Regions from separate parts of the Halomonas sp. G11 genome, predicted to be linked through region 2. Evidence: predicted binding sites of a transcription regulator. Region 2 holds the regulator's gene; each other region holds the start of a gene.
The links. Region 2 encodes sigma-54, which starts transcription at its own class of promoters, with help from an activator protein. Its sites were predicted from a motif close to TGGCACNNNNNTTGCTNT; they were not measured.
Positions count from the first base shown of each region.

Region 1: ADS46_RS13185 (amino acid ABC transporter substrate-binding protein) is a predicted target of sigma-54. The motif match lies at 1,760-1,777, and genes of this name have one in related genera.
Region 3: amt (ammonium transporter) is a predicted target of sigma-54. The motif match lies at 1,357-1,374, and genes of this name have one in related genera.
Region 4: ADS46_RS04645 (NarK family nitrate/nitrite MFS transporter) is a predicted target of sigma-54. The motif match lies at 2,632-2,649, and genes of this name have one in related genera.

Region 1 covers NZ_LYXG01000034.1:38,659-44,061, reverse strand. The annotation lists gene hemE (uroporphyrinogen decarboxylase) at 1-743, shown strand, start outside; gene speE (polyamine aminopropyltransferase) at 740-1,606, shown strand; gene ADS46_RS13185 (amino acid ABC transporter substrate-binding protein) at 1,834-2,859, shown strand; gene ADS46_RS13180 (amino acid ABC transporter permease) at 2,951-4,141, shown strand; gene ADS46_RS13175 (amino acid ABC transporter permease) at 4,157-5,257, shown strand; gene ADS46_RS13170 (amino acid ABC transporter ATP-binding protein) at 5,306-5,403, shown strand, end outside.
Region 2 covers NZ_LYXG01000040.1:96,569-101,971, reverse strand. The annotation lists gene pmbA (metalloprotease PmbA) at 1-71, shown strand, start outside; gene ADS46_RS14250 (HPr family phosphocarrier protein) at 93-362, opposite strand; gene rapZ (RNase adapter RapZ) at 426-1,307, opposite strand; gene ADS46_RS14240 (PTS sugar transporter subunit IIA) at 1,386-1,859, opposite strand; gene hpf (ribosome hibernation-promoting factor, HPF/YfiA family) at 1,864-2,172, opposite strand; gene ADS46_RS14230 (RNA polymerase factor sigma-54) at 2,259-3,680, opposite strand; gene lptB (LPS export ABC transporter ATP-binding protein) at 3,785-4,534, opposite strand; gene lptA (lipopolysaccharide transport periplasmic protein LptA) at 4,545-5,039, opposite strand; gene lptC (LPS export ABC transporter periplasmic protein LptC) at 5,043-5,403, opposite strand, start outside.
Region 3 covers NZ_LYXG01000023.1:269,432-274,834, reverse strand. The annotation lists gene ADS46_RS12180 (NAD(P)/FAD-dependent oxidoreductase) at 1-1,179, opposite strand, end outside; gene amt (ammonium transporter) at 1,504-4,881, shown strand; tRNA gene ADS46_RS12170 (tRNA-His) at 4,995-5,069, opposite strand; tRNA gene ADS46_RS12165 (tRNA-His) at 5,111-5,185, opposite strand; tRNA gene ADS46_RS12160 (tRNA-Arg) at 5,238-5,314, opposite strand; tRNA gene ADS46_RS12155 (tRNA-Pro) at 5,402-5,403, opposite strand, start outside.
Region 4 covers NZ_LYXG01000008.1:55,597-60,999, reverse strand. The annotation lists gene ADS46_RS04650 (nitrate regulatory protein) at 1-1,054, opposite strand, end outside; gene ADS46_RS04645 (NarK family nitrate/nitrite MFS transporter) at 1,122-2,474, opposite strand; gene ADS46_RS04640 (patatin-like phospholipase family protein) at 2,773-3,819, opposite strand; gene ADS46_RS04635 (murein L,D-transpeptidase catalytic domain family protein) at 3,845-4,567, opposite strand; gene ADS46_RS04630 (L,D-transpeptidase family protein) at 4,677-5,403, shown strand, end outside.

The sequences.
Region 1 (5,403 bases), on a different contig from region 2:
ATGTGATGCGTGCGGTGTCCACGATTCGCCGTGAACTGAACGGCCGCATGCCGTTGATCGGCTTCTCCGGCAGCCCCTGGACGCTGGCCACCTACATGGTCGAAGGCAGTTCGAGCAAGGATTTCCGCCATCTGAAAACCATGCTCTACGACACGCCGGATACCATGCACCAGCTGCTGGACACCCTGGCCCATGCGGTGACCGACTACCTCAACGCGCAAATCCGTGCGGGCGCCCAGGCGGTTCAGATCTTCGATACCTGGGGCGGCGCGCTGACCACCCCGGCGTACCTCGAGTTTTCGCTGCGCTACATGGAGCAGATTGTCGCCGGCTTGATCCGCGAGCACGACGGGCGCCGGGTGCCGGTGATTCTGTTTACCAAGAATGGCGGCCAGTGGCTGGAACACATCGCTTGTGCCGGGTCCGATGCCGTGGGCATCGACTGGTCCACCGAGCTTTCCGATGCCCGCGCCCGGGTCGGCCACAAGGTCGCGCTGCAGGGTAATCTGGACCCCAACGTGCTGTTTGCGCGGCCTTCCGCGATCCGCGCCGAAGTCGCCCGCGTGCTGGAAAGCTACGGTCATGGCCCCGGGCATATCTTTAACCTGGGCCACGGCATCAGCCAGTTCACCAACCCCGACCATGTCACCGCCTTCATGGAAGCGCTGCACGACCTTAGCCCGCAATATCATCAGAGCATCGCGACGCAATCGGACGATGCGCACCCGGGAGCCTCACAATGAGCGAATTACGTGACGACCAGTGGTTTACCGAAGTCTTTGATAGCCACGGCAGTGCTTTCTCGCTGAAAGTCACTGAGAAACTGCTGGATGTGCAAAGCCCCTATCAGCACCTGGAGGTCTACGCCACCGAGACCTACGGCAACCTGCTGGTGCTGGACGGCTGCGTGATGCTCACCGACCGCGATAACTTCCTCTATCACGAGATGATTGCCCATCCGGCCTTGTTCACCCATCAGGATCCCAAGCGGGTGGTGATCATTGGGGGCGGCGACTGCGGTACGCTCAAGGAAGTATTGCGCCACCCTGGGGTCGAGCACGTTACCCAGATCGATATCGACGAAGAAGTCACCAAAGCCTCCGAGCGTTTCTTTCCAACGCTGGTGGAATCGAATAACGACCCCCGCGCCGAGCTGCTGTTTGCCGATGGGGTCAAGTGGGTGGATGATACCCCCGACGAGAGCATCGATGTGCTGATCATCGACTCGACTGACCCGGTGGGGCCTGCCGAGGGCCTGTTTAAAACCGATTTCTTGCAGCGCTGCCATCGCATCCTTAAAGACGGCGGCGTCATGGTGCAGCAGAGTGAATCACCGCTTTACCACAGCGGCACCATCATCCGTGAATTGCGCAACGACATGCGGGAAGCGGGGTTTGACAGCGTCGCCACGCTGCCCTTCCCGCAGCCGGTGTATCCGTCCGGCTGGTGGAGCGTGACGCTGGCGGGCAAGAACGTCGACGTCAACGCCTTTCGCGAGCAGGCAGTTGCCAACCACGACCTGCCGCTCGAGTACTATACGCTGGAAGCCCATCGCGGCGCACTGGCGTTACCGCCATTTATGCGCAGGGCCTTCGACGCCGAATAATACCGCCCGAGATCGCTTTGCATCACTGCCCACCCCTCGTCGCCCCATAAAGGTGCATGAAGGGTGGGCATTTTTATTTTTTTGCACCTAGACGTTCGTATCAAACGTTCGATTTAGCGTTGAAAAGCGCTGAATCAACGGCTGTACCCCTTTTGGCATCTTCCTTGCTAGGTTAAGTGACATGCTACGGCATGCATAAAGATTTCAAACAATTCGAGGGAACCTAAATGTTGAAGAAAAAACACTTGGCGCTGCTGGTATCTGCTGGTTCGATTACCCTTGCGGGAATGACAACCGCTCAGGCTGACACGCTGGAAGATACCCGGGATAACGGCGCCGTTCGTTGTGGCGTGAGTGACGGCCTACCCGGCTTTTCTGCTCCTGACGACGATGGCAACTGGCAAGGCCTTGACGTCGACGTCTGCCGTGCCGTCGCCGCCGCCGTCCTCGGTGATGCCGACGCGGTCGACTACATTTCTCTCAACGCCGTAGAGCGCTTCACGGCGCTGCAGTCCGGCGAAGTGGATGTACTGTCACGCAACACCACCTGGACCACGACGCGGGATACAACGCTGGGTCTCAACTTCACCGGCGTGACCTTCTACGATGGTCAGGGCTTCATGGTCGCTCGCGACCTGGGTATTTCCAGCGTTGACGAACTCAACGGTGCCTCGATTTGTATTCAGTCCGGTACGACCACCGAACTGAACCTGGCCGATTATTTCCGCGCCAACGATATGGAATTCAACCCCATCGTGTTCGATACCTCCGAACAGACGGTAGGTGGTTACCAGGCGGGTCGTTGCGACGTGCTGACCTCCGATACCTCTCAGCTGGCCGCCCTGCGTATCCAGCTTGAGAACCCGGAAGACTCCGTCATTCTTTCGGATGTCATTTCCAAAGAGCCCCTGGGCCCGGTCGTTCGCCAAGGCGATGACACCTGGTTCAACATCGTCAAATGGTCGCTGTTTGCCATGCTGAATGCCGAGGAATACGGCATCTCTAGTGAAAACGTCGATGAGATGCTCGAATCCGAAGATCCCAACATCGCACGTCTGCTTGGCCAGGACGGCAACTACGGCGAAGAAATGGGCTTGGAAGCCGATTGGGCTTATAACATCATCAGCCAGGTCGGTAACTACGCTGAAAGCTTTGACCGTAACGTGGGCATGGATTCGCCGCTTGAGATTGAACGCGGCGTTAACGCCCTGTGGACTGACGGTGGCGTGCAGTACGCGCCGCCGATCCGCTAAGCGTCTCGCTTGACCCCTGGCCCGCCATTCCCTATTTCCAGGGTATAGGCGGGCCATTTGATTGACCTTCCGTATCGCGGAGACGCCACCCATGTCCGTAAGACCCAACGCTCGCCCCGTCGGCCAAAAGCCGCCGTTCTGGCGAGACCGCGCAAAGCGCGCGCTTATTTTCCAGATCATTCTAATCGCCGCCGTTGTGGCGTTTCTGATTTATATTATCGGCAATACCCAAGCCAACCTGGATGCCCGCGGTATCACCACCGGCTTTGGCTTTTTGAGCAATACAGCCGGCTTCGGTATTGGTCAGACCTTGATCGAGTTCTCCTCGCAAAGCAGCTACGGCCGCACCTTCATCATAGGCCTGCTCAACACACTGCTGGTCGGTGGATTGGGGGTACTGGCTGCCTCGATTATCGGTTTTATTGTCGGCATTGCGCGGCTGTCGCCCAATTGGCTGATCGCTAAGCTGGCCAACGCCTACATCGAAACGTTTCGTAACATCCCGCTGTTACTGCAGATTTTCTTCTGGTACTTCGCGGTACTGCGGGCTCTGCCCAGCGCTCGGGAAAGCATGGCGTTTGGCGAGGCGATTTTTCTGAACGTGCGAGGGCTGTATCTGCCCGAGCCGCTGTTTGAATCCGGCTTTGGCTTGATTCCCGCCACCTTCGTCGTCGCCATTGTTGCCAGCATCGCGCTGGTGGTGTGGAATAAACGCCGCCACGAGGCAACTGGCAAGCGCCTGCCGGTTTTCTGGATATCGCTGGTGCTTATTTTCGGCCTTCCATTGCTGATACTGGTTGTCACCGGTGTCCCGGTGACCTGGGAAATGCCCGAACTGCGCGGCTTCAATTTCGCGGGGGGCATCACCATCATCCCGGAATTCCTGGCATTGTGGCTGGCACTATCCATCTATACCGCCTCCTTCATTGCCGAAATTGTGCGCTCGGGTATTCAGGCGATTCCCCATGGCCAAACGGAAGCCGCTCAGGCACTCAGCTTGCCGCGCAAACTCGTCCTGCGTCTGGTGATCATTCCCCAAGCCCTGCGGGTCATTATTCCGCCGCTCACCAGCCAATACCTCAACCTGATCAAGAACTCCTCACTGGCCACCGCCATCGGTTACCCCGATCTGGTCTCGGTGTTTGCTGGCACCACGCTCAACCAGACTGGTCAGGCTATCGAAGTGATTGCCATGACCATGGCGGTTTATCTGATCATCAGCTTGCTGGTGTCCATGTTCATGAACTGGTTCAACGCTCGCGTTGCGCTTGTCGAACGCTAGGCCGGAGGCGACTTTATGATTCACAACAAAGAAGTGATACCCGAGCAGCCGGCCCCCAAAGGCACCATTGGCCCCATTGCCTGGCTACGCGGCAACCTGTTCAACGGCCCGATCAACAGCCTGTTCACGCTGTTGGGCCTTTATGTTCTCTACCTGCTGGTGGTGCCGACGATTCAATGGGCCTTTATCGATGCCGATTGGGTGGGCGATAGCCGCGAAGACTGCTCCCGGGTAGGTGCCTGCTGGGTGTTCGTCAACGCACGCTTTTCCCAGTTCATTTATGGCCTCTATCCCAGCGAGGAGTACTGGCGCGCCAACATCGTGTTTGCCATGTTCGCCAGCATTATCGCCTGGCTGGTGATCCCCAGGCTGCCGCTCAAGCGCTGGGTGGTCGTGTTTGCCTTGCTGGCTTTCCCGGTCATCGCCTATGTGCTGCTGCACGGCGGCTATTTCGATATGCCGCGCGTTTCCACCCACCGCTGGGGCGGCTTGATGCTGACGCTGCTGCTCGCCAGTGTGGGGATGATTGGCGCGCTGCCCATCGGCATCGTGCTCGCCCTTGGGCGACGCTCCCAAATGCCCATTGTCAGAACGTTCTGTGTCATTTTCATCGAGTTCTGGCGCGGCGTTCCGCTCATCACTATCCTGTTCATGGCATCAGTGATGCTGCCATTGTTTTTGCCCACAGAGCTGAGTGTCGATCGCCTGATCCGCGCACTGATCGGCCTGACCCTGTTCCAGAGCGCCTATATGGCGGAGGTGATCCGCGGGGGGCTCCAGGCCATCCCCAAAGGCCAGGATGAAGCAGCGGCCGCACTGGGGATGACCTACTGGAAACGCATGGGGCTAATCATCATGCCGCAGGCGCTGAAGATGATGATTCCCGGTATCGTCAACACCTTCATCTCGCTGTTCAAGGACACCACCCTGGTGATGATCATCGGGCTGTTTGATCTGTTGGGTATTGTGCAAGCGGCGCTTTCCGACTCGCGTTGGCTGGGTTTCTCGCTAGAAGGCTATGTGTTTGCCGCGTTCGTATTCTGGATCTTCTGTTTCAGCATGTCGCGCTACAGCCAGTACCTGGAACGCAAGCTAAATACCGGTCATAAGCAGTAATGTCGCTTTTATACGTTTAAACCTTCAGGTTTTGAGTAGGATTTCAATATGACACAAGCAGCCACCAACGCCTCCGACCTGATGGTCGAGATGCACAACGTCAATAAGTGGTTCGGCGATTTCCACGTACTGCGAGATATCTACCT
Region 2 (5,403 bases):
ACATCGACCGCCGCGGCAGTATCCATTCCGGTAGCTGGCTGATTGATGGCATGACCATCGCCGGCAACTAGCCGAGCGTTGCAGACTGGGTTTTATTTGTCTTCGTCAAAGCGGGCGTCGAACAGCGATTGAATGGCATCCAGGGCCTGTTCGGCGTCATCGCCTTCTGCTTTGATGCATAACTCCGTGCCACAGGGGGCTGCGAGCATCAGCAGCGCCATGATATTGGCGGCATCGGCTTCCTGGTGCTGTTTGTAAACGCGGACATTGGCGTCAAATTGCTGACTGCATTGTACAAGCTTTGTGGCGGCCCGCGCGTGAAGGCCGCGTTGGTTAGTGAGGGTAAGTCTACGTTCTGGCACCCTGGTTCCTTTTGGCTATGAGGGTCTTCGCGATAGATGATGGTCTGGTCAACGTGGCTCGAACTAAAGCGGTGCGTTGACCGTGTATTGCAAGCCCAGCTCGCGGTGGCGTAATTGTACTTCACCCATCAGATTGGCGATGCGTTGCGCCAGTTGTTCAGCGATGTAAACCGAGCGGTGCTGACCGCCGGTACAGCCAATCGCAACCGTCATGTAGCTGCGCTGGCTGTGCTGATAGGCTGGCAGCCAGCGTTCAAGCCAGGCCTCGATATCGCGGGTCATGTCATCGACCAGTGGGTAACTGGACAAAAACGCAATGATGTCAGCGTCGCGGCCAGTGGAGCCCCGTAACGCCGGATCCCAGTAGGGATTGGGCAGGCAGCGGACATCAAAGACAATATCCGCATCCAGCGGAACGCCGCGCTTATAGCCGAAGGACTCGAAAGTCAGCGTTAGCTGGTCACGCCGCTGATGGGCGACCTGATCAGTGATGCGGCGACGAAGGTCATGCACCGAAAGCCGGGTCGTGTCGATGGTCAAATCGGCCAGGTCGCGAATCTCGTGCAGCGTTTGCTCTTCTTTGTCGATGGCTTCTTCTAGCGTGAGGCTGCTGTTGCGGGTTAACGGGTGCCGTCTGCGAGTAGCTGAATAGCGTTCCAGCAAAATGCGTGCGTCGGTGGTGAGATACACGATCTGGCACTTGATGGTCCGCTGCCGAAGCTCTTTGAGCAGTTCGGGAAGTTTGGCAAGTGCGCCTGGCAGGTTGCGTGCGTCAATACTGACAGCCAAGTGGGTGCGATCGCCCTGATCGCGCAACTCCTCCACCAGGGAATCCAGCAGCATGGCGGGCAGGTTATCAATAGCGTAATAACCCAGATCTTCCAGCGCCTGTAAAGCTATCGATTTGCCTGACCCCGATCGGCCACTAATAATGACGAGTTGCATGAAGGCTCTCTTGCTTGCGGTCAAGCGACTTGGACAAGCGACCCGGGATTAGGACGGTCCATTAAGCGCCTCGCCTATTTAAAGGCTGGCAGCCTGTTCGCGTATCTTGGCGGAGATGAGGTCCAGCAATTCACGTTGACTACCCGACTTGCGTAGCTGCTGGCGCGTGTCGGCATCATTCATGATGGAGGCAACTTGGCCCAGCAGTGCCAGGTGCGTGTCGTCGGCTTCTTCTGGCACGAGCAGAACAAACACCAGGTCAACCGGGTCTCCGTCAATGGCGTCGAAGTCGACCGCTTCATTGAGTTTGAGAAAGCCGGCGATGGGCGAATCACAATGCGGACTTCGCGCATGGGGAATCGCCACGCCGTTACCAATCCCCGTACTGCCGAGGCGTTCACGGCCAATCAGACGGCTGAACACCTCCTGGCTGTCGAGGCTGGGAATGTTTTGGGCGATAAAGGTGCTGAAAAACTCCAGCACCCGTTTTTTGCTGCCCCCGGGCACATCGTAGAGAACGCGTTCCGGGGGGAGGATTGTGGCCAACGTCATTGAATTAACGCACACCTGCGCCCTGGGCGCGGGCTTGTGCTTTTTCCTTATGCTTAACGAGTTGTCGATCGATCTTGTCCGCCAGGGCGTCAATGGCGGCGTACATATCGTTATCAAGGGCCTCGGCATGCAAGTCAGCGCCTGCAGCGTGCAGCGTACAGGCGGCCTGTTGACGCTCTTTTTCGACCGAGAGCGTTACCTGTACGGTGGTGATGTTGTCGTAATGGCGCTCAACGCGTTCCAACTTTTCGTTGACATAGTCACGCAAGGCGTCAGTCAGTTCTACATGATGACCGGTGATATTGACTTGCATTGACGTACTCCTTATCCGTCGGACTGTTCTTCGATTGTAACCCTTTTTGGCGTTAAGCAAAGCCCTTGTAGTGAGTTTCCATTTGCCTAACGTAAGCGGCGGCGTTCGCTGGACGAAGGAATGCCCATGCCTTCGCGATATTTGGCGACCGTGCGTCGGGCCACGTGGATACCGGCTTCCTCCAGCAGGGTGACCAGACGGCTATCCGACAAGGGTTTGCCGGGGGGTTCTTCCTGGATCAGTTTTTTGAGGCGTGCGCGAATGGCCGTACTGGAGTGGCTGTCGCCGTCCTGGCTACTGATCTGGCTGGAAAAGAAGTATTTAAGTTCGAAAATGCCCCGCGGTGTATGGATGAACTTCTGGGTGGTGACACGAGAAATGGTCGATTCGTGCATCTCCACCGCATCGGCAATATCGGCCAGGATAAGCGGTTTCATGGCTTCTTCGCCGTGTTCGAGAAAGCCGATCTGGCGGGTAATGATTTCCCGCCCAACGCGTAGCAGGGTGTCGTTGCGGCTGGAGAGGCTTTTGATCAGCCAGCGGGCTTCCTGCAAGTGATCCTTGAGAAATTGGTTATCCTGGCTTTTGTCGGCGCGCTTGATCAGGCTGGCGTAGTCGGGTTGAATCCTGAGTTTGGGCAAGGCCTCGGGGTTGAGTTCGAGGTGCCAGCCTTCGTTATCGTGGTGAACCACCAGGTCGGGAATCACGTAACTATCGTCAGTGGCGCTGTAAACGCTGCCGGGGCGCGGGTCCAGGCTTCTGATCAGTTGGATGACGTCATCGAGCTGTGCATCGTCCAGACCGAGTCGCCGCTTGAGGAGGCGCTGATCGTTCTTGCCCAGGGCTTCCAGGAACTGGCGGACCAGCCGCCGGGCAGGCATCAGCAGCGGGGTGTCGTCGGGCAGGGCGGCGAGCTGAAGCATCAGGCATTCGCGAAGATCGCGGGCGAAGATGCCGGTGGGCTCGAACTGTTGCAGCCGCAGCAGAATGGTTTCGACCTCGCGCTGGCTGAGGCCTTCCACGCCCTGATCTCGCAGTCCTTCACGGATGTCGTTAAGGGGTTGGGTGAGATAGCCGTTAGCATCCAGCGCATCAATCAGGCTTTCGGCTACTAACTGTTCGCGTTGGCTCAAATCGGTCATGGCGAGTTGCCAGAGGAGATGGCCATGAAGGCTTTGCCCGGCTGCCTGGCGCTCGAAGTCAGGCCCGTCGCTGCTTGTGCTGCCGCTGCCAGCCGTATCCTGATAGGTATCTGACCAGTCGCTGTCGACGGACAGCTCCTTGGGAATGCTATCTGCCCACTCGCTTTCTTCCGGCTCGCTGGCGGCTTGTTCGCTTTCGCTGAACTCGTCTTCCTGCTCGAGCATGGGGTTGGCATCGAGCGCTTGCTGAATTTCCTGGCGTAAATCGAGCGTTGATAGCTGTAGCAGGGCAATCGCCTGCTGCAGCTGAGGTGTCATGGTGAGCTGGGTGCCGATCCGCAGTTGAAGAGAAGCTTTCATGACCATCTGAGAACCACTCGTTTATCGGAAAGCATCCACCCTAGTGCGAGTTGTGATCGGGTGCAAGTGCAATAAGTATGCCATTGGCAATAAATATGCCATTAAGGGCTTTAGAGACGAAAATCAGCACCTAGGTAAACGTCACGTACCTCCTGATTGTCAAGAATAGCGTCCGGCGAACCGCTGGCGATGATATGCCCGTCGCCAACGATGTAGGCCACGTCGCAGATATCCAGTGTTTCACGCACATTGTGGTCGGTAATCAAGACGCCAATGTCGCGGTCTTTCAAGGCGCGGATGATCGACTTGATGTCGCCCACGGAGATGGGGTCTACACCCGCGAAAGGTTCATCAAGCAGAATGAACGCAGGTTCGGTGGCGAGGGACCTTGCGATCTCGACGCGCCGCCGTTCGCCCCCGGAAAGGCTCATGCCCATATTGTCGCGGATATGGGTGATATGAAACTCTTCCAGGAGTGTTTCCAGGCGTGCTTCGCGTCCGGCGCGGTCCAGGTCGTTACGGGTTTGCAAAATGGCCATGATGTTGTCGGCGACGGAAAGCTTGCGGAAGATCGACGCCTCCTGGGGCAAATAGCCAATGCCTGCCTTGGCGCGCTCGTGCATGGGCGCTCGGGAAAGGTCGAGGTGATCAATCCCAACGCTGCCTGCATCTGCCTTGACCAGGCCGACAATCATGTAGAATGACGTGGTCTTGCCAGCGCCATTGGGGCCGAGCAGGCCGACGATGCTGCCCTGTGAGATATCCAGGTTGATGTCTTTCACCACGCGCCGGCGTTTGTAGCTTTTTGCCAAGTGACGGGCGTATAGCGTTCGTGTTGCGCTGTTGTCGGCAACGGCCATCTGGCTCTCCTTAACCTTCGGGTTGCAGCGTCATGCGAATGCGCTGCGACTCTTGATTGTCGACATCGGAACGCGCCTTGACGACCTCTTGGTCGATGAAATATTCCAGGCGTCCCCCGGTAAAGCGGTCGCCTTGCTGGATGATTTCCGCCTGATCAATCAACTCGACCCGGCGCTCGGCGACATGGTAGATCACCCGCCGACCCCAGCCTTCCATCGGGCCATCCTGATCCTCGGGCTGGCGCCGCAGATAGGCCCGTTCGCCCAGCGCTGTGGCCCGGGAGAGCTCGCCTTCCTCGTTACGCTGGATTTCCACTTCGTCGCCTCTTATCAGCATGTTGCCTTGGCGAATTTCGACGTCGCCGGTGTAGACCGCTGTACCGGCGCGCTGATCCAGGTCGAGCTGGTCGGCGACGACTTCAACCGGCTGCTGGTGGTTATCCGCCGTCGCATAAAAAGGCACTAGGCAGGCAGCCGCCATCGCCGTGTAGATAAACGCTTTCATGTTTCATTCCTGTCCGGGTTGCGTCTCCGGAGGGTGGTGGCCTTGAACGTCACCTTCAAGCCGCACTTCCTCCTCGTTGAGCCATGCATCCATACGCCGTGCTGTCATGCGCTGGGGTGGTTGCTGGAGCAGCACATGAGTGTCACTCCACGCATGGGCGGTTTTCCCCTCATAGTGCAGAACGTCCGTGTCAAGCTGCCAGCCTTCTTCAGGGGCGATCAATCTTGCGTCGCCCGAAAGCGTCAGCTCCTGAGAACGGGTATTAAGCGTACCTATCTCTGACGTGGCGTTCCAGACGCGCCGCTCGCTGTCATAAAGCGTGGCATGCGGGGTCTCGGCGAGTGTCGAGGCGGATTGGGGAGTA
Region 3 (5,403 bases), on a different contig from region 2:
AGCAAGCAGGTAGCCCGTTGCCGGCCCCAGGGTAAACCCTTGATGACCGTGTCCGAAGGCCAACCAGAGGCCTTTATGCCGAGGCGCAGGGCCAATCACCGGCTTCATATCCGGAAGACACGGGCGTGCGCCCTTCCAGGCGGCTTCATCAAGACGCTCAGCCAGCGGAAAAATACGCCGTGCAGCGCTTTCCGCCGCGCTTAGCTGGCCTTCATCAGCCGGTGACTCAAGGCGGTCCAGCTCGGCACCGGTGGTCAGCCGAATACCGGCATTCATGGGCGCCAGCAAGTAGCCTACCTCGGCATCCATCAACCAGTACTGCAACCGAGCCGGTGCTTGAGTGGCATAATGCATGTGATAGCCCCGCTTGACGAAGGTCGGGAAGCGGTATCCCAAGCCCTTGAGCCACTCGCCTGACCAGGGTCCCAGCGCCATTACGACATCGTCTGCGGCCACCTCTCCATCACTGGTGGTCACACACCATTGTGCTTCACGCTGGGTAACCGACTGAATGTCACTTTGCACAATCTGACCGCCATTGGCGACGAATGATGCCGCATACGCGGCCACCAACGCGCCAGGATCAGCGACTGTCCAGGGATCAAGCCAGTGAATGGCCCCCATGATGTCATCGCCAAGGCCAGGCTGCCTGTCTAGCAACGCCTTTCGATCCAACACCTGAAATTGCACATCGTAGAGGTCCCGCATTTCTTCGGCCTCTTTCGCGCGCTTGGCCAGCTTCTCAGGCGTTCGATATATCTCCAGCCAGCCTTGGCGACGCACCAGGTCCTCGGCACCCGCGGCCTCGATCATCGGTCCATGGGTTTTAAGACACAACTGAATCAAGGAGGCATATTCCGGCACGATCTGGCGGTAGCGACGCGGCGAGGAATGATGCCAATAACTCAATAACGGCGACGCCGCCTCCAGCATACCGCCAGTACGATAGCGAATATCCACGCGTCGATTGGGCAGCACGCTCAGGATGGTTTTCAAATCGCGAGGAAAGGGGTAGGGCTTTACCGCTTCACGCTGGATAATACCGGCATTGCCAAAGGAGGTTTCCCGGCCTGGCTGGCGTCGGTCCATCAGAGTGACCTGAATCCCCCGCTGCTGCAGATGCCATGCAATGCTGACACCTACCATACCTGCCCCTAACACCACCGCATGACGCGACATTGAAACACCCTCCCATCGACAAATTGCACGACACGCAGGTCAGTCACACCGCACGCCTAGTTACCTAAAAAATAGCACTGATAAAGAAGCATTAATACAGTCTAAAAAACTGTTTTTAATCAAAATATCAGAAATTAATATCGCCAAAGACAAAAAAACCGAAAGCGTCCGGTATTACGGCACAGCAATTGCTTTGCCTTATTACCGCGAGGACCATCATTAGGGCAAAAGGCGCTAATTCAGCGCCGCCTTAACCACGCTTCGCCGTGCGCCATGCACCCAAATAGAGCTAACAGCGCACCAAAAAAGAACAAGGATGCCACCATGCCACTTACCCCCATCATCGATACAGAACTGCTCGATACACTATGGGTATTATGGGCAGCCGCACTGGTCTTTGTCATGCAGGCGGGTTTTTTATGCCTGGAAGCGGGCACAACCCGCAGCAAAAACGCCATCAATGTCGCAATGAAAAATATTGCGGATTTTGCCATTGCACTGAGCGTCTTCTGGCTGGTGGGCTTCGGGTTGATGTTCGGCGTCTCGGAAAGCGGCTGGCTGGGCACAAGCCTGTTCGGGTGGCAGCTCAACTCAGCATCCAGCTGGGTAATCACGCTATTCATCTTTCAAGCCATGTTCTGCGCTACCGCGGCGACCATTGTGGCAGGCGCCGTCGCCGAGAGAATGCCGTTTTTTGCCTACCTCTGGACCGCCCTCTGGATAGCGCTGCTCATCTACCCCGTATTCGGGCACTGGGCATGGGGCGGCCTACTGGGAGGCGAAAGCGGCTGGCTCGCTTCGCTGGGGTTTGTGGATTTTGCAGGTTCCACCGTCGTTCACAGCGTGGGGGGCTGGGTCGCGCTTGCGGCCGTTCTCGCCATCGGCCCTCGCCAGGGACGCTTCAACCAAAACCACCCCCCCACCGCCTTCCCGGCGGGCAACCTGCCCCTTGCCATGCTAGGGGCGCTGTTCATGATACTCGGCTGGTTTGGCTTCAACGGCGGCAGCACGCTGGCCATCAACGGCCAGGTACCCGGCATTCTCGCCAATACGGTCCTGGGCGCCGCCGGGGGCATTCTATCCGCCATGCTGATGGGCTGGCGAGCCCGCCGCTATGCAGACGTCATGTATGCCATCAACGGCGCCATTGCCGGATTGGTCGCTGTTACCGCAGGTGCCCATGCAGTGTCGATGTCGGCAGCACTGGGGCTCGGGGCTGTCAGCGGTGTTCTGATGGTGATCACCAGCGAATGGCTGCTCAACCACCGCATCGATGATGCTGTAGGCGCTATTCCGGCGCATTTGATTCCCGGCATTTGGGGCACACTCGCTCTGCCCTGGATAGCCGACCCCGAGGCGCTGGGAACTGGGCTGGGCACGGCGGAACAGGCCGGTGTGCAGTTGCTGGGCGTCGTTATCTGTGGACTCTGGAGCTTTGGCATTGCGTGGCTGCTGTTTCGTATCTCCGGGCGCTATTTTCCGTTTCGGGTTAGCCCTGAAGATGAAAAAATGGGCTTAAACCTCGCCGAACACGGCACCCATAACGAACTGACCCAATTGCTCGAACACATGCGCCGCCATGAACAACAGGGCGACATGCGCCAGCGCATCGAGGCAGACCCTTTTTCTGAAGTGGGCGAGATTGCCGCAGGCTACAACCGGGTCGCAGCGGCCCTGGAAAGCGCTATCGGCCATACCCGGGTGATGCTTCACAACCTGCGTGACGGCGTGCTTACTTGGCAGGCCAACGGGATACTCACCAGCCTCAACCCCGGGGCGGAGCAACTGTTTGGCGTTCAAGCCGAGCAGATGGTAGGCACCCCTGTCAGCCGCTTGCTGGAGCGCACCAACCTTGCGCCGGGTGAACGCCACGAAATCAAGCTGCGCTCCGCCACTCAGGAAGTCCGCTATCTGGAAGTCCAGATCAGCGAAGGGGCCAGCGGCTCGGACTCGGAACGTTCCGGCATGGTGCGCGACATTACCGAACGCAAGCGTCTGCAGGAACAGCTAAACCGCGAGCGGGACCTGGCCAGAACGACCCTGGCCTCGATTGGCGATGGCGTCATCACCTGCGATGCCAGCGGCCTGATCACGTTCATGAATAGCGAAGCCCAGCGGCTGACCGGCTGGCACCTTCGCGAGGCTCGTGAAAAACCGATCCAGTCGATTTATCGCCTCATTGACGACAAAACCGGCAGTCTACTGAGCAACCCGGCGCGCCAGGTGCTCACCCAGCATCGCGCCATTCATTCCACGGACGACGGCTGGCTTGAGCACTGCGACGGACAGCGAACGCCCATTCAACACAGTGCCGCCCCGATTCGCTCGCGCAGCGGCATTACGTTGGGCGCAGTGGCCGTCTTCCAGGACGTCAGCATCACTCGCCAACTTGCCGACCAGCTTAACTACCAGGCCAGCCACGACAACCTGACAGGGCTAATCAACCGTCGAGCATTTGAAACAACGCTGAGCCAGTTGCTCGATGGCCAGGAAGGCAGTCACGTTTTATGCTATCTGGATCTTGACCAGTTCAAGATCGTCAACGATACCTGCGGCCACATCGCCGGTGATGAGCTTCTCCGCCAGGTGGCCACAAAACTGCAGGCTTATGTCCGCAGCAGCGATACCGTCGCCCGCCTTGGTGGCGACGAGTTTGCCCTGTTACTGCCCAACTGCCCTATGGATCAGGCCAGACAAATCGCCGATGCCATCCGCTGCGATATCGAAAACTATCGCTTTGCTTGGCAGGAGCACACCTTTGGTATTGGCGTCAGCATCGGGCTGGTCGTTCTGAGTGATGCCCACATGCAGTTAACCGATGCCCTGCACGCTGCCGATGCCGCCTGCTACACCGCCAAGGAGGCAGGACGCAACCGACTTCACTGTTACCAGGCCAATGACCATTCGGTACTCGAACGCGACGGTGAGCTTCGCTGGGTACAGCGCTTGCAGAACGCGCTCGACAATGATCATTTCCGACTCTTCTCGCAACCTATCGAAGCTGTCTGCGCCAGACGCCCCGCCTACCAGGAAATACTTTTACGCCTGGAGGAAGACGGCAGCCTGATCACACCAGGCAGTTTTCTACCGGCTGCCGAGCGCTACCACTTTATGCCGCGCATTGACCGCTGGGTGGTCCGCAACACCCTGGCATGGCTGTCCGATATTACCCGCTCAGCCCCCGACACTGCCTGGGGCTGCTGGGGGGTCAACCTCTCGGGCGCGTCGCTGTCCGATGGCGAATTCTGCCGGGACCTGATCACCCAGGTGCAAAATGCCCGGTTGCCCAAGGGCAGCCTTTGCTTTGAAATCACCGAAAGCGCGGCCATTGCACAACTTTCCAGCGTGATCGAGCTCATCCACACGCTTAAACAACTGGGCTGCCGGTTTGCGCTGGATGATTTTGGCACGGGGCTGTCTTCCTTTAGCTACTTGAAACAGCTGCCCGTTGATTATTTAAAAATCGACGGGCATTTCATTCGCCATGTCCATGAAGACCCGATAGATCGAGCGATGGTTGAAGCCATTCACGCCGTGGGCAAAGCGCTCAATATAGAAACCATTGCTGAATTCGTCGAAACGCAGCAAACCCTGGATACGCTGAAGACCCTTGGCATTGACTATGCGCAAGGCTATTTACTCGGACACCCCGGCTCACTTACCCAGGTAGGCGGACAGCCCATCAAGGTGATGCCACGTTGACCAACAAGTGACGCCTTGAAAATTCCCGGATGGGAGAAACCATTGGGAAGTTCAAAACGGGAGAGAAGATAAAGATGAATGAGGGTAAGCGGGTAAAACAGAAAAGAGGTTAATGGGGTGGATGATGGGGATCGAACCCACGACCACCGGAGCCACAATCCGGGGCTCTACCACTGAGCTACATCCACCATAACCTGTAGAAGGGAACTGCTGATTGCTGTGCTGTCACTGGGGTGGATGATGGGGATCGAACCCACGACCACCGGAGCCACAATCCGGGGCTCTACCACTGAGCTACATCCACCATTGACAACTGCAACTGACGAGATTTCGAGGCTGATCGCTACTGGTACAAATGGCGCGCCCAGCAGGATTCGAACCTGCAACCTACGGCTTAGAAGGCCGTTGCTCTATCCGGTTGAGCTATGAGCGCACATATAATATCTGTGAACAGAGACATTGATGAGCACTTGACCACAACCATCGCCTGGAAAAGCAAAACTACCTTTCGCGTTAGACGTG
Region 4 (5,403 bases), on a different contig from region 2:
CGTCGCTCAGCCCCTGCAATCGGCTGGATTGCGCCTGGGTCAATTCGATCAATGACCGGCCCAGGGGCGAATTAAGCGCATTGGCAGTCAAGTCGCCCAGAGGTTCACCGTTGCTCAAGGCCAGCAGTTGTTCGCAAGGCGCCGGCGAATTACGGCAAGGCTCTGTTTTGGCTTTTTCCAGCCCGACGTTGGCTTGCTGAATCTTGCTATGGCACAGGGCGGTCAGCTGAGCGTTGAAGGCATCTTCCACGTTTTTAATGCTGTCGATGCGCAGCGTGGTGAGTTCATACCAGGTTTCACCCAGTGAGTCCGATGTGTCTGGATGCGAAGCTCGCTGGCGGGCAATATCGCGCAATTGATGGATGCCCGAGAGCGTGCGCGGCGACAGCTCCTCCTGCCAATGTTGCTGTGCTTCGGGAGAAGCGAATTCCTCAAAGGTATCAAAGCAGCGCTGCTGATCGTCGATCAGTTGGCCAAGCAATGCGCTATGGGCGTCGTCGAAATACCCTTGGGTAAAGCCAAAGGCGCCGCATGCGCGTTCCTGCCCCGCCAGTTCTTTACCCTGCATCAAATGGAAAATGGCGACCAGAGCGCGGGTGATATCAGGGTCGACAGCCGTATCGGCCGCTTCAAAGACAATCGCCAGCAGCCCGCTGGTCAGTTGGTTGAAGGCCTGAGTTGCCGCGTCCGGGGTAATGGCAAAGGTGTCGATGGCGTGGCGCAGCGTGCTGAGTTCGTCCAGCGCTGCCCATACCGTTGCAATCCGACGCAGTAGACGCGCAGCGGCCTGGGGGCGAGCTTCCTGGCTTAAGGCCTCGAGGCGACGACGCATCAGTGCTTCGGCATCCTGGCTATGCTGGCGGTAAGTCGCGCGGCGTTCTTTGAAGCGGGTGCCCTGTGAAACCAGAAAAATCGTCGACGCGCCCCGCTCACGCTGCAGCATGTGAATGAAGTGGCTGATATCGCCCACAATGTCACACGTTGTCGCCAGATGGGTCAGGTTATCGATATCGCAGCGTTTGGCGGTTAACAGTAGCTGTTGAGCTGAAGACATAATGCGTTTCCTTTGTGCTCACCGCCATTGATTGCGCACTTCCAGGAAAGTGCGCAATCGGCGTCGTTTAGCGTAACGATAGGGCGCCCGCCCCGGTATCGTCGCCGACCGCTTCTCGGTAGGCGGTTGCCTCTTCGGCTTCTTGCGCATCGCTGAAGCGTACCAGCAGGACGCATGAGGCCAAGGCAAGGACGGCTAGCCCCAGGTAGAAGAGGCCTTGCTGATAGGTCAGGCTTTCACTGCGAAACAGGAAGGCGGCAGAGACGGCGCCAACGTTGCCGCCCGCGCCCACAATACCGGCCACCGCGCCCAGGGCTTTTTTATTGATGAAGGGGACCACCCCATAGGTAGCGCCTTCGGCCATCTGAACAAAGAGGCTGAACACCAGCATGATGCCAATCGCCAGGCTCAGTATATGCATCTGTGAGAAGGCGATCAGGGCAATGCCTTCACAAATGAGGGCGACCAGTAACCAGCGCACGCGTCCCTTCAAGCCGCCATGCTTGGCAAACAGGTCAGAAAATATTCCCCCCAGTGTACGCGCAAAGATATTCATCAACCCAAACAGGCCCGCAATCAGGCCAGCGGTGGCAAGCGTCAAATTAAAATTGTCGAAAAAGTAGATGGCGGCAATGTTGTTGATCGTCAACTCCACGCCAAAACAAATCCCGTACACGACGAACAGCGCCCACACGCGAATATCCTTTGCCGCGACGGTAAAGCTTTGTAGCGCGCCGTTTTCGCCGCTTGCGGGCGGTAGCTCGCCGCGAGCGCGCAGTTCGTCAAAGTTACCGTCGGGTGCATCCTGGGTAAACAGCCAATAGGCAATGCCGGTGAAGAACAGCACGACCCCCGGCACGACCATGGCTAGCCGCCAGCCCAGCGCCTCGTTGACCCCCAGCATCAGCATGCCGGCAAAGATCAGCGGCATGACGATCTGGGTCGTGCCGCCGCCCAGGTTCCCCCAGCCTGCACTGGTGGCGTTGGCGGTACCCACAACGTTGGGCGCAAACATGATGGAAGTATGGTATTGAGTGATAACGAACGACGCACCGATGGCCCCAATCGCCAGGCGCGCAAGCAGGAAGGTTTCAAAGCTGTCGGCCAGGCCGATGCCCATCACCGGGATGGAACCGAGCAGCAACAAGCCGGAATAGGTCTTGCGTGGCCCGAGGCGGTCGCATAATACGCCGATCACCAGGCGGATAATGACGGTGATCGCGACCGAGGCGATGATGGTGTTACCGATCTGGGTCTGGGTGAGAGCTAGGTCTTCACGTACCACCGCCATGAGCGGCGCAATGCCAAACCAGCCAAAAAAACAGAGATGGAATGCAAACCACGAAAAATGGAATGCGCGCATTTGTGGCGTAGAGAAATTGAGCAACCGAATACGGTTGGCTTTGTTGCGAATATCCATGGGATGGCCTCACGGGTTCTTTTACGAGTTCAATACCCTGCGCGTGAAGCACGCAGCGTCATCGGTTCACGAGAACATGCCTTCTTCATTGAAGGTCAGGTTCGACGCACTCGTACCCGATTGGGCCTGGTCCACGCCTACCACCACTGCCTGTAATTATGCAAAGTGGTTGCCATGGCTGTATTTTTTTATCTAAATCAGTGAATTATAGTTTGCTGAATAACGGCTGAGGGGCAGGCTTGGAAGATAACGGTCGCGTTAATGCTGCATTATTGGGCATCAGTGCACCGGATTTGGCCTAGTTTGGTGCTGCAGAAGGCGCCGAGCTCTCATCCAGATAGACATCGTCGATATCCAGCGTGGAGCGTTCGCCGAGCGCATCGATGTTGTCTTCCAGCCAGCGGTCGGCAGCGGCATGGCCCTGTTCAAACAGATGGCAAAGAAAGGGCCACTCGGCATTCAGCTTGCTGGATACCGACAAGGGCAGTAGCGCGCCTTCACCACTGATGCGATGGAACAACGCCTGCTGGTAGCAGTTTTCGATACCCTGGGCGTCAAGCACCTGTTTAAGCATGGCGATCATGCGCACTTCTTTGATTAGTGCTGAATTGAAGGTGATTTCGTTAAGGCGGTTCATGATGGCCGACGCCGTGGTGGGTAAGGTGTCGCGTCGAATGGGGTTGATCTGAACGAGCAGAATATCGCGTGCGCTACATTCTTCCATCAGCGGGAACAGCGCCGGGTTCCCCATATAGCCGCCATCCCAGTAGGCTTCCCCATCAATCTCGACGGCCTGGAACACAAACGGCAGGCAAGCGGAGGCCATGACCGCATCCAGGCTCATCTCATGGCGACGAAAGACCCGCTGCTTGCCAGTACGGACGTTTGTGGCAGTCACGAACAGCTTGAGCTGTTCACAGCGGCGGACCCGATCAAAGTCGATCCGTTCGGCCACAATTTCACGCAGAGGATTCACGTTGAGGGGATTGAACTGATAGGGCGAGACCAGTCGGCTCATCAGGTCCATGGCGATATAGCCGGGCGAGTGTTCGAGACTCCAGTTGCCGGTCAGCTTGTCCAGCGGTGAGCGACGGATAGGGCTTGCCATGCCCGCTCGGCTAACGGCCTGCCAGAAGTCGCGCAGTGCCTTGCGGGCGGTTTCTTTATCGCCGCGGGTGAGCGCGTCGGCCATGACCACGCCGTTCATTGCTCCCGCGCTGGTGCCGCTGATGCCCTCGATCTCGACCCGGGAGTCCGCCAGCAAGCGGTCAATGACGCCCCAGGTGTAGGCCCCGTGAGAGCCGCCGCCCTGTAATGCCAGGTCTAAGGATTTGGGGTGAGTCATGGGCTTGCCTCCTGGATATAGGGCGTTAAAAGCGGTTGGCAAGTGACGGCGCGTTGGGGCAGTTTATCACCTGTGAGGTCGCGACCCATTCCTGGTCAGGGTAATAGGCAAACACATAGTGGTCGCCCTTTAAGCTATCAATCAAGGGATAGGTGATTTCTTCGCGAACCGCCGGGCAGCCGTGGCTGCGTCCCAGCCGCCCCGTCTGGTCAATAAAGGCTTCGCTGACGTAGTCGGCACCATGGATCACGATGGCGCGCTCATAGGCGTTGTCGTTAACGTTCGCCTCCAGGCCCTCGAGGCGCAGTGAATAGCCATTGCGGCCGTAGTAACTGTTCATCGTCTTAAACAGCCCGATGCTGGATTGGTGGCTGTCGGGGATGTTGGAAAACGTCTCCGCCTGGGCATCCCCCGACCCTTGACCGTGGGAGACCAGTTCCTGGAACATCAATTCATGCCGGGCCAGATCGAACACCCAGAGCCGTGGTTCGGTTGACGGCAGTGAGTAATCGATCACCGCCAAGCGCTCGGCGTGAGGGTCGCGGCAGCTGAGCGCCTGAGCGGCGAGGCGAAGCGCATCCGGGCTGGCGCCTGGCGCGAGCTGAAGCAGTTGGTGGTTTAACGGCAGAACGCCATCCGGTGGTTCACTATCGAGTTGACTAAAAAAACTGGAAGCATGGACGGGAAGTGACAATAACGTGGCGGGAAGCCAAATAAGCCAGGTACGAAGCGAAAAACATGGCACCATATAAGTCCATCCTGGAAGTGGAGCGCGGTTAGTCGGTCATTAACACGCTATTATAACAATTAAGTACGACACACTATTGGGAACGTCATAGTAACGCAAGGAGAGGGCAATGAACGAGCGGCAGCCATTAAGACGATGGGCAGTAGGCATGGCGCTTTGCCTGAGCGTGGGTGTGGCGGGTAGCGCGGGTGCAGACACCGCGACACCAATAAGCGAGGCGCTGGAAGTGCGTTTGGCGGCGAGCGAGCAGCGTTTGCCTATCGATAGCTTCTATCAATACCGCAATTATCAGCCAGTATGGACGACGGCCGACAGTGTGGAGGCACTTGTGGCAGGGCTCAATGAGCTTGAGCAGGACGGCATAAACCCCGAGCACTATGCAGCAGCGTCGCTCATGGCGGCGTTTGAACGCAGCCAGGCAGGCGGGGAGTCCGCCCAGGTGGCGTTTGAGTTGCAGGCGAGCCAGGCGCTGTTGCAAGCCCTTGATCATTTGAATCGTGGCCAGGTCAACCCCCGTCGGCTGAGCGCTCAATGGGATGCCGAGCGGCCGTCGCGGGGTTACTCGATGAGGGCGGTGGCCGAGGCCGTGAATCAGTTGGATATTGCGGCGGCGCTTGACCAGGCGCGTCCAGACTCCTCGGCGTACCGTCGATTAAGGGCGGCGTTTATTGATTTCCAAACGCGGTCATTGCAGGCGAATGCGCCTTACCTCGACCATCGTGAAGAATCGTTGCGACCTGGCGACCAACATGATGATGTGCTGACCCTGCGGCATCGATTGACCCGCTGGGGTGAGCCGCACCTGCTCGCGGCGAATCCTCAGGCTTATCCCCAGA